DNA from 4 places in the Sphingobacterium thalpophilum genome. Region 3 is predicted to be linked to each of the others. Evidence: riboswitches for the same ligand, from Rfam matches in the RefSeq annotation. Region 3 holds a riboswitch; each other region holds the start of a gene.
The links. Region 3 has a riboswitch for S-adenosylmethionine ahead of metF (methylenetetrahydrofolate reductase [NAD(P)H]). Riboswitches for the same ligand answer to the same signal wherever they lie in the genome.

Region 1 (3,154 bases), 1.8 Mb from region 3:
CAAAAAGACCTGACCACCAATCCAGTACATCTGCATTGGCCGTTAGTGCATGGCAAACCCAGATCACATTACTGCGATCAGCGTTGGGTTTGCCAAATGTTTCATAACTGATTTGTAAATCAGTAAGCTCTCTTCCATTTTCAAATACAAAAGGCTCCGGGTGCAGATAAATATGCTTACTCATTTTACGTTTAAGTTTAAGCCGAAAAAATCTGATTATTTAATTTTATCAAAAGCTTGTTGTAAATCAGCTTTGATGTCATCAATATGTTCTATTCCTACAGAAAGACGTAATAAACCTTTGAATACTCCAGCATTGGCTTGATCTTCATCACTCAATTGTTGGTGAGTAGTCGCTGCTGGATGGATAATCAATGACTTTGTATCACCGACGTTGGCCAGGTGACTGATCAATTCTAAGCTGTCGATAAAGCTATTGGCCTTTTGTGCTGCGTCACCTTTGAGCTGGAAAGAAAGCACTGCACCATAGCCATTTTTAAGGTATTTTTGTGCGTTAGCGAAGCTCGGAGAGCTTTTTAAGCCCGGATAGTTTACTTTTTCTACCTGTGGATGCGCCTCAAGCCATTTAGCTACCTCTAAAGTGTTGTCTACATGGCGTTGCACCCGTAAAGACAGGGTTTCAAGCCCTTGTAATAATAAGAATGAATTGAAAGGAGAGAGTGCTGGCCCGAAATCCCGAAGCCCTTCCACACGTGCCCGAATGGCAAATTGAATATTTCCAAACGGTCCGCCTTCACCGAAAACTTCGGAAAAAACTAAGCCATGATAGCCTTCAGATGGTTCGGAAAATTGAGGGTATTTTCCATTGCCCCAATTGTAGTTTCCGCCGTCGACGATGACACCACCAATGCTTGTACCATGTCCACCGATCCATTTAGTAGCCGATTCAACCACCACATTCGCACCATACTCCAAAGGTTTAAATAAATATCCCCCAGCTCCAAAAGTATTATCGACGATTAACGGTAAGTCATATTTTTTTGCTACTGCAGCAATTTTCTCAAAGTCTGGAATATTGAAACTTGGGTTTCCAATTGTTTCAACATAGATGGCCTTTGTTTTATCATCAATGAGGGCTTCAATTTTATCTGCCTCGGCGTCCGTTGCAAATCGAGCTTCGATGCCCAGACGTTTAAAAGAAACTTTAAACTGGTTGAATGTACCGCCGTATAAGTTGGATCCGGCAACAAAATTGTCACCACTTTCCAAGATATTATTTAATGCAATAAACTGTGCCGCCTGGCCAGATGCAACAGCAACAGCCGCGACTCCACCTTCAAGTGCCGCAATACGTTGTTCGAAAACATCCGTGGTAGGATTCATAATCCGTGTATAAATATTGCCGAACTGCTTTAATGCAAATAAGTTTGCGCCGTGTTCGGCATTTTCAAATACAAAAGATGTTGTTTGATATATAGGAACTGCTCTAGATCCCGTAGTAGGGTCAGCGACTTGGCCAGCGTGAACCTGAAGAGTTTCGAATTTTAAATTTTTGTTTGAAGACATAATATATCAGATTTTAAGGGTTCAAAAAGAAATTGCTAAGTAAAAAGAGAAGCATACACACCTCCTTGAAGGGTCTGTTAAATCTTTATCCAAGAAAAAGGAAATGATTCTTAACAAGCGTGGAAGTGCATATGCGTACGCATTCGCATCAATACAGTTGTATGATGGCTTACACTTTCGCTTATCGTGCGGCTCACTTGTGTTGAACCTGAATTTTTAATGGACTTCAGTAGTTTAATAATCATTGTCTTATGTTATTTATATGCTCCAAAACGATATTGTTTTGGACAGGAATTGGCACCTTTTCAAACAAATTGAAGGTTGCCAGTGGGTCATTGAGCCAGTCTCTCGCCACTTCTTTATAAATCAAGACCTACTGATTAAGGGAGGTGTTGATTAGAAATCTTCTTTCGAAGACGATACAAATATAAACTCTTTTTTTATTAAAGCAAAAGAAAAGCTGTTTTTTAGTTAAAGGAATTTTGAATAACATACCGATCGGATCGCATATTGTCCGATGAAACTTGATAAGTAACTGCCAATCGGGTATTATGATTTCTTTAAGTTGATCCGTTCTGCAATTTGATTTAAATCTGTTAAAAGAGGTTTAAGTGCATCAATTCTACTATGGATATCATACGTCAGGTGGTGATTCGTCTTTTTGTTTAACGATAGCGAAAGACCCACCAAATGGGAGTTGACCTGATAAGAGAGTGCCTGAAAATGGTGGATATGTGACCAATCCATCCATTTGTGTTCGGGTTCTTTTTTCATTTGATTGATAGCGTCTGAAAATAGCGCCATGGCAGTCTGCGCTTTTTTTCTAGCCAGTCGTATATCAAACGAACTTTGTCTCTCGTCCGACAGACGGTTATTGATGATCTGGAAATAATGTTCGTTGTAAAGGGATACTTCTTTTGCCAGCTGAACCATGCCTGTGCTCTGGCGTACGGGGATCAAGAAATAACCTGCTATAGCCAAGAATGCTCCAATGAGTGTGAAAAGTATTCGGCTGCCTAAAATGAGATTGATATTGCCTTCAAACAAATTGAGCGCAATTACAATTCCCAAGGTAATAAAGATGACACTGACCATATAATTAGATCGATTGAATAAAAAGAATCCGAAAAGACCTAATGCAGCTATGGTAAGAAGAGCCGGGAGAAAATGAATAGCAATTAAGCAGAATATGCCAACGATTATACCCGAGAATGTGCCTACAATACGCTCTATATTACGCTTTTTTGTCATTGAAAATGCTGGTCTGGCAACAATAGCGATCGTCAGTAAGATCCAATAGGTATATTTAAAATCCAAAAATAAAATACCGATCAATGCGCCTGTTCCAAAAAGAAGAGCCATCCGAACGGCAAATCGAAAAAGCGGGTTATTCAGATGGAGTTTACTTTTTAGATCAGCAAGATTGCGCAAAGGTCGATTGATAAATTGTTGGTACTCACTGCTGTCAATCTTATCCTGGATTTCCTGATTTTGATAAAAAGCCACCTGAATTCGGTTGAGCACTTCAATAATTGCTTCGATGTTGCTTATGATCGAACATAATATACTTTTTGCTTGACCGGCCTGCTCTTCTTGAATTTCTTTTAAATCCTGTAAGAGGGCATTA
Region 2 (3,154 bases), 980 kb from region 3:
TTTACGTAGCAAACTTAGACACTTATTGGAACTTGGATTTCTTCACAAACGCCAATATGTTACGAAAAAAAGACATTTTTTCATCAATTCAAACAAAAAGACCAATATCTGCCAAGAAGTCCTTACAATATCCTTTTTTACAGCACATAAAAAAGGCCTTTCAAATCGTGATTTGAAAGGCCTTTCTCGATGGTATAATAATAGATTATCCGTATAAGGAATCTTCTATTGCATTCCACAGCTGGATTCTTTTTTGTAGCGCAATTTTACTGATCTCTTTCATTTCCGTCCATTTAACCTCATCGTCCTTGGCAAGATCTGTGATCATCTGCATCGCCAACGGTCCATGCTCGTCGCCGTCAAGATCAATATGGCGTTGAAAATAATAAATAAAGCTATCCAGATTGGCTGTAGGAAAGTTTGTTTTAATTTCTTCCAAAATAGAGGTAAACATTCCCGGAATAAGGTCTTCACGTCCGAATGTAAATGCAGCAGCAATTTTATGCACCTCGCCCTCAGCAATCACTTCGAATGTAAAATTCAAAAAGTCTTTGATCCGCTTGTCCAATGTGGTTGTTGCAATGACATCGAATATGTTGCTCGATTTTTTGGCTTGAGCAATAAATTTGTTGACCAGATGAAGGTCGGCACCCATGGCACCCATGGCGTCCAGATACATCTCAAAGTGGCTCAAACGGCGGCCATCAATGTATTCATCCGACTCCTCAGCCAAGACAATTTCGTTGATTAGATAGCGTGTTGATGGATGCTCACTCGCAAACCAAGGTAAAGTCGTACAGGTCAATTTAATCTGTAAAGCTTTTAGTAAAGACATAAAATCCCATACAGCGTACACATGCCCTTCTGTAAAAGAACGTAGATTCTTGATCGTTTTGATCTTACGATACAAAGGGTGTTGCAATAATACCTCGCGTTCGGCAGCAATGTATTCGTTAATTTCCGCAATTCTATTCATGGCGCAAAAGTATTGTCTTATCTCTGTTTTTAAAAGTATTTTCGATGAGATTACAGTAACATGATAAATTTTTCGCCCAGCTATCCGCTTCATAACCAAATCACAGCCAACAACGCGCCTCGCCTTTGACCTCCCTATTCCTGTTGTTAGCGCTCATTTACCCTTAAAAACAAAAATATTTTTTATTATAAAAAATAATCTACTATATTTGTAGAGTATTCAGAATTGCATGATGCAATACCAACCGAGTGGAGGCACCGCGGTGGTAAATTAATACGGGTTTCGACCAAAATAAACGTCACAGAACGATTATTTTCCCAACAAGATCTGGATACAGTTTATGGTTTAATCCTTTAAATTTTTAAATTGTATGGCTACTACAACAAATCTTTACCAACACTTACTGGAAAAATTCAGTTATTACTCAACAGATGAACTGATCCAGCTCAACAATGACACGATTTTAGGACAAGGCTGGGGTTCAGCCAAGGCAACCTTTAGAACAGCTTTGATCAGTACGTTCTCCAAAAGAGGATTGGATCTTTCCAACATCATTTCCAAGGAAGACGGTTTTACCTCGGTGAAGCATGTTCCTGTACGCTTGGAACAGAATGTCCTGATTCCTTTACAATAATCTTTATCGGCAAAAAAAGGTAGGCCTAGCCTACCCTTTTGTCAATGAGTGATGATATTTTAAGGTATGATTGAGTGAATGTGCGGTCTGCCGGGCATCGTCCTGATAGGACGATAAATCTTGGCAGGCTCTGATATCTGCTACATCCACCTTGTTTCTTACTTTGCTGATGACCTGATTTAATTCCGATTTCCAGTTGCCCGGATCGCCAAAATCGTCCACCCAATTTTTGTTGATAAACCTTTTATAGTTCAAAAGCAAAATATACAATTCCTCACCACTGCCGGCGCGATTGATTGACGTGCGCCAGTTCTCTAATTTTTCTTTAAAACTCATAACCAGCAATATACAAAAAAATATTTGGATTCCAAAATAGTTGCATTTGAAACGGATAAGGATAACGAGAAATAAAATGATAAAATGATTAAACCTTCGGTGAATTATCTTGGTCATAAAGGAGGGATTCAATATAAATATCATATTATAAAACAGATACATTATGGCCTTTATCCACTTAAAAAATATGCTTGTTATTTCCTTTGCATTGCTATGTATATTGGAGAAAAGTATTGCTCAACAAGGTCGTCACAATAAAAGATCTACGTCTCAGACGACGTTTCGACATGACAGAGAAAACGATTATGTCAACATAGGCAACCGGATCTTCTACAGGGATAAGATGGTCGAAGGTGTCGATGCACGATCTTTCAAAGACCTTGGCAATGCTTATGCAATAGACAACTGGAATGCCTATTATCGTGGCGTTAAGATTAAAGATGTATCGCCACATTCTTTCCAATCACTTGGTTGGGGATATGCCAAAGATAGTTGGAATGCCTATTATCGTGGCGTTAAGATTAAAGATGTCTCTGCGCCCAGCTTTAAAATACTGGATGAAGGATATGCCAAAGACAGTTGGAATGTCTATTATAGAGGCAATCGACTAAAAGATGTATCCGACCAAAGCTTTGTTCTTCTCGGCGATGGATACAGCAAAGATAGCTGGAAAGTCTATTATTTTGGTCAGGAGATAAAAGATGCAACTGCTTTTACATTTAAATATCTGGGCAAAGGTTATGCGAAGGATAGCTGGAATGAATATTATAGAGGAAAAAAATTAGAATAGAAAATAGACCACGGGATTATTCTATTGAATAATTCCAATTTCCTAATACTTTCGGTATCTCCCAGGATTCGGCTTTGGTCTTGTAATTATTAAAGTGACCTTTTTCCCAAGTGGTAATATGGTAACCTTTACAGAACTTACAATAATAAGCCCTTTTGCAGGCATCTTTACCCATCCTGTGTTTGATACGTTTACCATCCAGTTTGTTTCTCATCCGGGATCTGAACTTAAAGTGAAGCATTGCCCATTGCGCCTCAATTAAAGAAGGAAATCCAACTTTACCAGTAGCTCGGCATTTCCAGGTATTGTCCCTTACTTTTTCCATAATCTATCTATTAAAGTTTACCTAATATATTTTATTGCTCTTTTTCTATTGGCACCTGCAACATGACCCATTCCCTGATATGCTTTGCAATCT
Region 3 (3,154 bases):
TATCTTGGTCTGTATATTATTACTGGCCATAATTATTGATTTATTTTGAAACCGTTATTACTGCTGCTATTCCTATTCTCGTTGTCTTCTTGTGCTTTCTTTGGGAAGAAAAAGGACTTTCCTGAAGGCAATTACCAAATGATATTGGGCTATTCAAATGAGGAGTATCATAAAGTAAAAAGAGAATCACCCCAAAATGTGGAGGCAGATGTCTATGGTAATGACCCGACGATATATCGGTCCTTTCTCTCCCTCCGTGATAAAGATAAGTTTGTGATGGCGATCGATGATATCTTACTCTACGGTAAGTATAGATTTAACGGCGATCGATTAGAATTGACCGATGAGAAAAAGGGTAGTCTCGCTTTGGATATTGTTAAGGTAAAAAACGATTTTGTTCAGCTGAGAGGTGATTTTTCACAGTTTAGCTCAGCACGTGTACCCACTAGCGAAAAACTTTATATCAACTTTGTGTTAGATAAAACCCCTATCCGGGAGACTCCGAGCAAATTTGATAGCCAGGTAAATCTATGGCGAAATGCCCCTGTAAAATCAGAAAGTGAAGAGGAGATAAAAGCCAGGGCATTGAATTTTGTAGATTATTCTATCGCTTATTTCCAACACATATCAAGTTCAGGCACACATCACGATTATCGAATGGATGGTGTTGAATCACCCATTATGTATGCTGAGAATGGCATTGTGCTCAAGGCATGGGCAGATGTACCCGATTCTTGGAAGGAATTATTTTACAACGAAAAAAATGCATTAGTCGCCTACCAATATTTATTTGATGGTTTTAAATATGGATCGAAAGAGGAGTACCATGTTAGGGGACTCTTATTGATCACGTTTTATCTCAGAAATCTGCGGAATTCCCTAGCAACGAATCTTTAGCCAATCCTGTTGTGGCGTAGTCAGTCTCTTCGCGGTCGATGATCCTCGATCGTTAATTTTATCTGTTTTTTTAGAGCCTTTTATATTTGGTGGAGCCTAAATTCCTGTTGTTGAATGGGAATGAATCCGAAGCCGTATTTATTGCAGTCTTTTTGTCGCTATTTTTGCCTTTTCGAAAAAATATTTTTGTCGTTTGATTTTTTAAAACGATATTAGCAACGCTTATAGAGAAAGGCCGAGGGACTAGACCCGTTGAAGCCTTAGCAACCTGTATTGTTCAAGGTGCTAAATTCTACCCTACTCCATGTGGGAAAGATAAGTTACATGTAGATAAACGATTCCTCGACGTGTGCGTTTCGATGTAAGCCAACCAAACTAAAAACAGTTTTTTAATGAAGATTATCGATCATATCCAGAATGCCAAAGGAAAAACATTGTTTTCTTTTGAGCTATTGCCACCGGCGAAAGGGCAGGGCATCCAAAGTATTTTTAAAACCATGGATGAACTGATGGAGTTTAAACCTCCTTTTATCGACGTAACCTACCATCGGGAAGATTATATCTATAAAGAGCATGCGAGTGGATTACTGGAACGCGTTTCCTATCGTAAACGTCCTGGGACAGTGGCGATATGTGCTGCAATCATGAATAAATATAAAGTAGATGCGGTGCCCCATTTGATATGTGGTGGTTTTACAAAAGAGGAAACTGAAAATGCATTGATCGATTTGAACTTCCTGGGGATAGATAACGTCTTGGTATTACGGGGCGATGCACGTAAGGGCGATGCCGATTTTATACCGACCGATGGTGGACATGCCTTTGCAACAGATCTATTGGAACAGGTAACTGATATGAATAAAGGAAAGTATCTGCATGAAGACATTATCACATCGGAAAAGACTGATTTTTGCATCGGTGTAGCGGGTTATCCCGAAAAGCATTTTGAATCGCCAAATTTCAATACTGATTTTAAATACCTGAAACAAAAAGTCGATATGGGAGCAGAGTTTATTGTGACTCAGATGTTCTTTAATGTTGAAAAATACAAGGAGTTTGTAACAAAATGTAGGGACAACGGAATCCATGTCCCTATTATTCCAGGGTTAAAACCACTGACAACGAAAAAACAGTTGGTGACCTTACCAAGGATATTTCATTTAGATATTCCGGAGGAACTGAGCGATGCTGTTTCAGCATGTAAAACGAATGCCGACGTCAGACAAGTAGGTGAAGAGTGGTTGGTGCAGCAATGTCAGGAGCTAATTAAATTTGGCGCTCCGGTTTTACATTTCTATACGATGAGTAATCCTGGTCCAACAAAGAAGATTGTTGAAAAACTAGCCTAACTCATAAAAATAAAACGAAAAGGGAGCGCATAAGCTCCCTTTTTTTATGGTAGTATTCGTTGTGAAAGCCTAAAATATGTCCAGAATTTTGATCGTGTGGTTTAGGTCGATCGCTATATTTAGGGTTTAATAGCCTGTTTATAGTCAGATACTTGTGTTAAATAGTGTTAATTAACTTATTGGAGTCAGGATAACTTTTTAACTTAAAGTGCTAAAAAAGATTTTAACAATAGACCAAATTGACCTTATGACGTACACTAGATTAAATTCTCTACTCGGCTTTGCTTGCGGACTAATTGCTACATGTGTATATATCTCCACCGTTGAAAAGACGGTAAGCTGGTGGGATTGTGGTGAATTTATTGCCTGTGCCTACAAGCTGGAAGTGGCACACCAACCGGGAGCACCATTATTTCTTCTTATTCAGAATATATTTTCCAACCTGGCTTTGGGTAATGCAGGTAAAATCGCCTATTGGATGAATATTGGATCCGCAATCTGCAGTGGGCTTACTGTTACATTTTTATTCTGGACAATAACAGCAATTGCCAAAAAGATACTCAACAGGCAAGAGAAAGTTCAATTATCGAATTATTTCCAAATTTTTGCTGCGGGCTTAGTTGGTGCAATGGCTTTCTGCTTCAGTGATTCATTTTGGTATTCGGCTGTTGAATCCGAGGTATATGCGATGTCTTCATTGTGTACTGCGATTGTTTTTTGGGCAATTTTAAAGTGGGAAGTCCGTGCAGATGAGGAAGGTAGCGATCGTTGGCTGGTTTTTATTGCTTTTGTTATGGGCCTTTCGATCGGAGTGCACCTATTAAATCTGTTGGCAATTCCGGCTATAGCGATGGTTGTCTATTTCAGAAGAGCAGGACAGGTTAATGCGAAAGGTACAATAAAAGCTT
Region 4 (3,154 bases), 960 kb from region 3:
TTTCAGCGGCAGCTTTGTTCGCTTCGAAGCGTTTTGCTGTTTCAGCATCAACTTCACCTTCTGCTAATACGGCTAAGTCTTTTACCTCAGCTAATTTTTGTTTAGCAAATGCTAACCAGTTTTTTACTTCAGCTGGTAGCGATTGCTCATTGTGTTCATTGTCTAAGTCGAAAGGAACGTGCAACAATGATGAAGAAGGAGCTACCCATACACGGTCTTTTCCTAATGCATCAACAGCTTGTTTGATTTTAACCAATGATTTTTCGTAATCATTTTTCCAGATGTTACGGCCTTCAACAATACCCAAAGATAATGTTAATGAAGCAGGAACTTTAGCTAGTACCGTATCCAATTGGTTTTCACCGCGTACCAAATCCAAATGTAAAGCATGGATAGGTAGGTTAACTGCGATATCTTCGTTGTCTTTTAAAGCTTCGAAGTAAGTCGTCGCGATTAATTTGATATTTTTTGCTGCTGCAGCTAATTTTTCGAAAGTAGGTTGATATAAAGCTTTTACTTTAGCATCTAAATCCAATGCTAAGAAAGGCTCGTCAATCTGAACATATTGCGCACCGGCCTCAGCTAGTTTAGCTAATATTTGCTCATATACTGGAACAAGTTTATCCAATAAATCGATGCGGTCGAAGCCAGCTTCTTTTTCTTTACCGATCAAAAGGTAAGTGATAGGACCTAATAGAACTGGTTTAGTATCGATGCCCAATGATTTTGCTTCGTTATATTCATTTAAGAATTTTTCGGACGTCAATTTGAATTCTTGATCTTTTGTGAATTCTGGCACCATATAGTGGTAGTTGGTATCCAACCACTTGGTCATTTCCATTGCAGTCACGTCGATTCCTTCTTGTTGGAAACCACGCGCCATGGCAAAATATAGATCTAAGCTGTAATTGTTGTCTACTTTATTCAATAAAGAATGGTAACGAGCAGGAATTGCACCAACAGTAAGGGTTAAATCCAATACTTGATCGTAAAAAGAGAAATCATTGGAAGGGATCAAATCTATTCCAGCATCTTTTTGTGTTTTCCAATTGCCTTCACGAATTTTTTTTGCTGTGTCCAATAATTCCTCAACAGAAGATTTTTTAGCCCAATAGGCCTCATTGGCTTTTTTCAATTCGCGGAACGCGCCCACACGAGGGTAACCTAAATTGTTAGTCAATAACATAATGAATGTTTTTAATATTTCTTTTTCAACTATATTTCTTGCTAGAGAGAGAAGGACACACTAGAATTCGGTGACTTCGGCTTATCATTCCCATATCAAGTAGGGTAGAATTTAGCACCTTGTCAAGGGACAGGTTGCTAAGGCTTCATCGGGTCTATTCCCTCTGCCTTTCTCTATAAGCGACGCTAAGTTAGAACATTTCTTTTTGAAATGCAAATTTTTTATAAAAGTGCGTCAATTTTTTATATTCTACTAAGGATAAAATTGTTTTGTTCTTTTCTTTTCATCCGTGATTTAGTGTATGTCATGTTTCAATACGCTGTGTAGCATAAAAAATGGGGAATGACTGTTTCTCATTCCCCATTCTTTTAGCTCACCAAAAGTTTGTAACCTTTTCCGTGCACATTGACAATTTCAACTTTACTATCTTCTTTTAGATATTTACGAAGTTTACTGAGAAATACATCCATACTTCTACCCGTAAAGTAGTTGTCATCATGCCAAATTTTTAATAAAGCTTCTTCCCGGGTCAGCACATCATTTTTCTTTAAACAAAGCAAGCGCAGTAGTTCCGCTTCTTTAGTGGATAGTTTTTGCATCTGTCCTTTGTAAGAAATTTGCTGACTTGTATAATCAAAGAAATAATCGCCAATTTCAAATTTATCGGCAACCACTTCCTCTTCTTTGTCTCGAACACTGCGTTTCAGCAAAGCATTGATGCGGAGCAATAATTCCTCTACTCGAAAAGGTTTTGTGATATAATCATCTCCCCCTAATTCAAAGGCTTCGGTTTTATCTTCCATCATCCCCTTTGCTGTGGCAAAGATAATAGGAACAGTATTGTTTGTTTTTCTGATTTCACGCCCCACTGTAAATCCGTCCTTTTTTGGCATCATGACATCGAAAATACAGAGGTCGTAGTTATTTTTTTTGAATTGAGAAATCGCTTCATCTCCATCCGTGCATAATGTGACGTCAAATTTTCCCTTTAATTCGAGATAGTCTTTTAAAAGATCCCCCAAATTAGGATCATCTTCTGCTAATAATATCTTTTGCATAATGATTATATTAATTTTCACCAATGTCCCTTGATGCTGATAAATCAGCTTTCCTCAACCTTTGAAATTTTTTAAAGAGGAAATATACAAAAAAGGAACGTTTTATTTTTTAATAGGCAAAATTACTTCAAAGGTCGTGCCCTTATCTTTTTCACTTTTAACTGTAATTTTTCCGTTCAGCCTTCTCAGGATGTCCTGTACATAACTTAAGCCAAGACCAAATCCTTTGACATTATGAACATTTCCAGTTGGAATACGGTAGAACTGGTCGAAAATCTTTTGCAGGTGATCCCGACTCATCCCAATACCGTTGTCGGCAATGGTGATAACAATGGTATCACCAACATTTTTTGAATTGATGTTGACATGTAAATCTCCTTTGCTGTACTTGATGGCATTATCCAATAAATTGTAAAATACATTCGAAAAATGTAACTCATCACCGACGACAATATCCTTGGTCGCTGCGAGATCTATACTGAATTTCCCACCAATATTCTGCATGCGTAGCTGCATGCTGTCCGTTACTGCAGAAACAAGATCATTAATATGCACATCCACCTGGTCTAACTTTAATGTTTCCTTTTCCAATCGGGCTAGGTCAAGCACACGTTCGATGTGATTTCCGAGTCTAACATTTTCGTCGTAGATGATATTAGCCAATTTCTGAACGCGCTTATGGTCGGCATTGATGTCTGGATCTTTAAGTGACTCGCTGGCAATCATAATTGTTGCAACAGGTGTTTTAAACTCATGCGTCATGTTGTTGATGAAATCTGTTTTCATTTCCGAAACTTTCTTTTGTCTGAAGATGATAATCAGTGTATAAGCAAAACAACCCACCAACAAGAAAAGTAGTGCCAGCATAGGTAGTAACAGATAGCCCATATTATCTGCGATTATCGCCTTT

Region 1: another riboswitch for S-adenosylmethionine. It lies ahead of AACH28_RS00280 (O-acetylhomoserine aminocarboxypropyltransferase/cysteine synthase family protein); the one in region 3 lies ahead of metF (methylenetetrahydrofolate reductase [NAD(P)H]).
Region 2: another riboswitch for S-adenosylmethionine. It lies ahead of AACH28_RS22115 (5-oxoprolinase); the one in region 3 lies ahead of metF (methylenetetrahydrofolate reductase [NAD(P)H]).
Region 4: another riboswitch for S-adenosylmethionine. It lies ahead of metE (5-methyltetrahydropteroyltriglutamate--homocysteine S-methyltransferase); the one in region 3 lies ahead of metF (methylenetetrahydrofolate reductase [NAD(P)H]).

The regions. Positions count from the first base shown of each region.
Region 1 covers NZ_CP151087.1:60,489-63,642, forward strand. Annotated here, with positions in the region: gene metX (homoserine O-acetyltransferase) at 1-184, opposite strand, end outside; gene AACH28_RS00280 (O-acetylhomoserine aminocarboxypropyltransferase/cysteine synthase family protein) at 217-1,527, opposite strand; SAM riboswitch class I at 1,783-1,895, opposite strand; gene AACH28_RS00285 (FUSC family membrane protein) at 2,077-3,154, opposite strand, start outside.
Region 2 covers NZ_CP151087.1:5,005,187-5,008,340, reverse strand. Annotated here, with positions in the region: gene AACH28_RS22120 (DUF3050 domain-containing protein) at 206-976, opposite strand; SAM-I-IV-variant riboswitch at 1,187-1,280, shown strand; gene AACH28_RS22115 (5-oxoprolinase) at 1,347-1,610, shown strand; gene AACH28_RS22110 (hypothetical protein) at 1,641-1,946, opposite strand; gene AACH28_RS22105 (DKNYY domain-containing protein) at 2,110-2,736, shown strand; gene AACH28_RS22100 (hypothetical protein) at 2,753-3,061, opposite strand; gene AACH28_RS22095 (hypothetical protein) at 3,093-3,154, opposite strand, start outside.
Region 3 covers NZ_CP151087.1:4,026,309-4,029,462, forward strand. Annotated here, with positions in the region: gene AACH28_RS17845 (hypothetical protein) at 46-897, shown strand; SAM riboswitch class I at 1,117-1,219, shown strand; gene metF (methylenetetrahydrofolate reductase [NAD(P)H]) at 1,290-2,246, shown strand; gene AACH28_RS17855 (DUF2723 domain-containing protein) at 2,494-3,154, shown strand, end outside.
Region 4 covers NZ_CP151087.1:3,071,125-3,074,278, reverse strand. Annotated here, with positions in the region: gene metE (5-methyltetrahydropteroyltriglutamate--homocysteine S-methyltransferase) at 1-1,186, opposite strand, end outside; SAM riboswitch class I at 1,265-1,368, opposite strand; gene AACH28_RS13625 (response regulator transcription factor) at 1,555-2,244, opposite strand; gene AACH28_RS13620 (HAMP domain-containing sensor histidine kinase) at 2,347-3,154, opposite strand, start outside.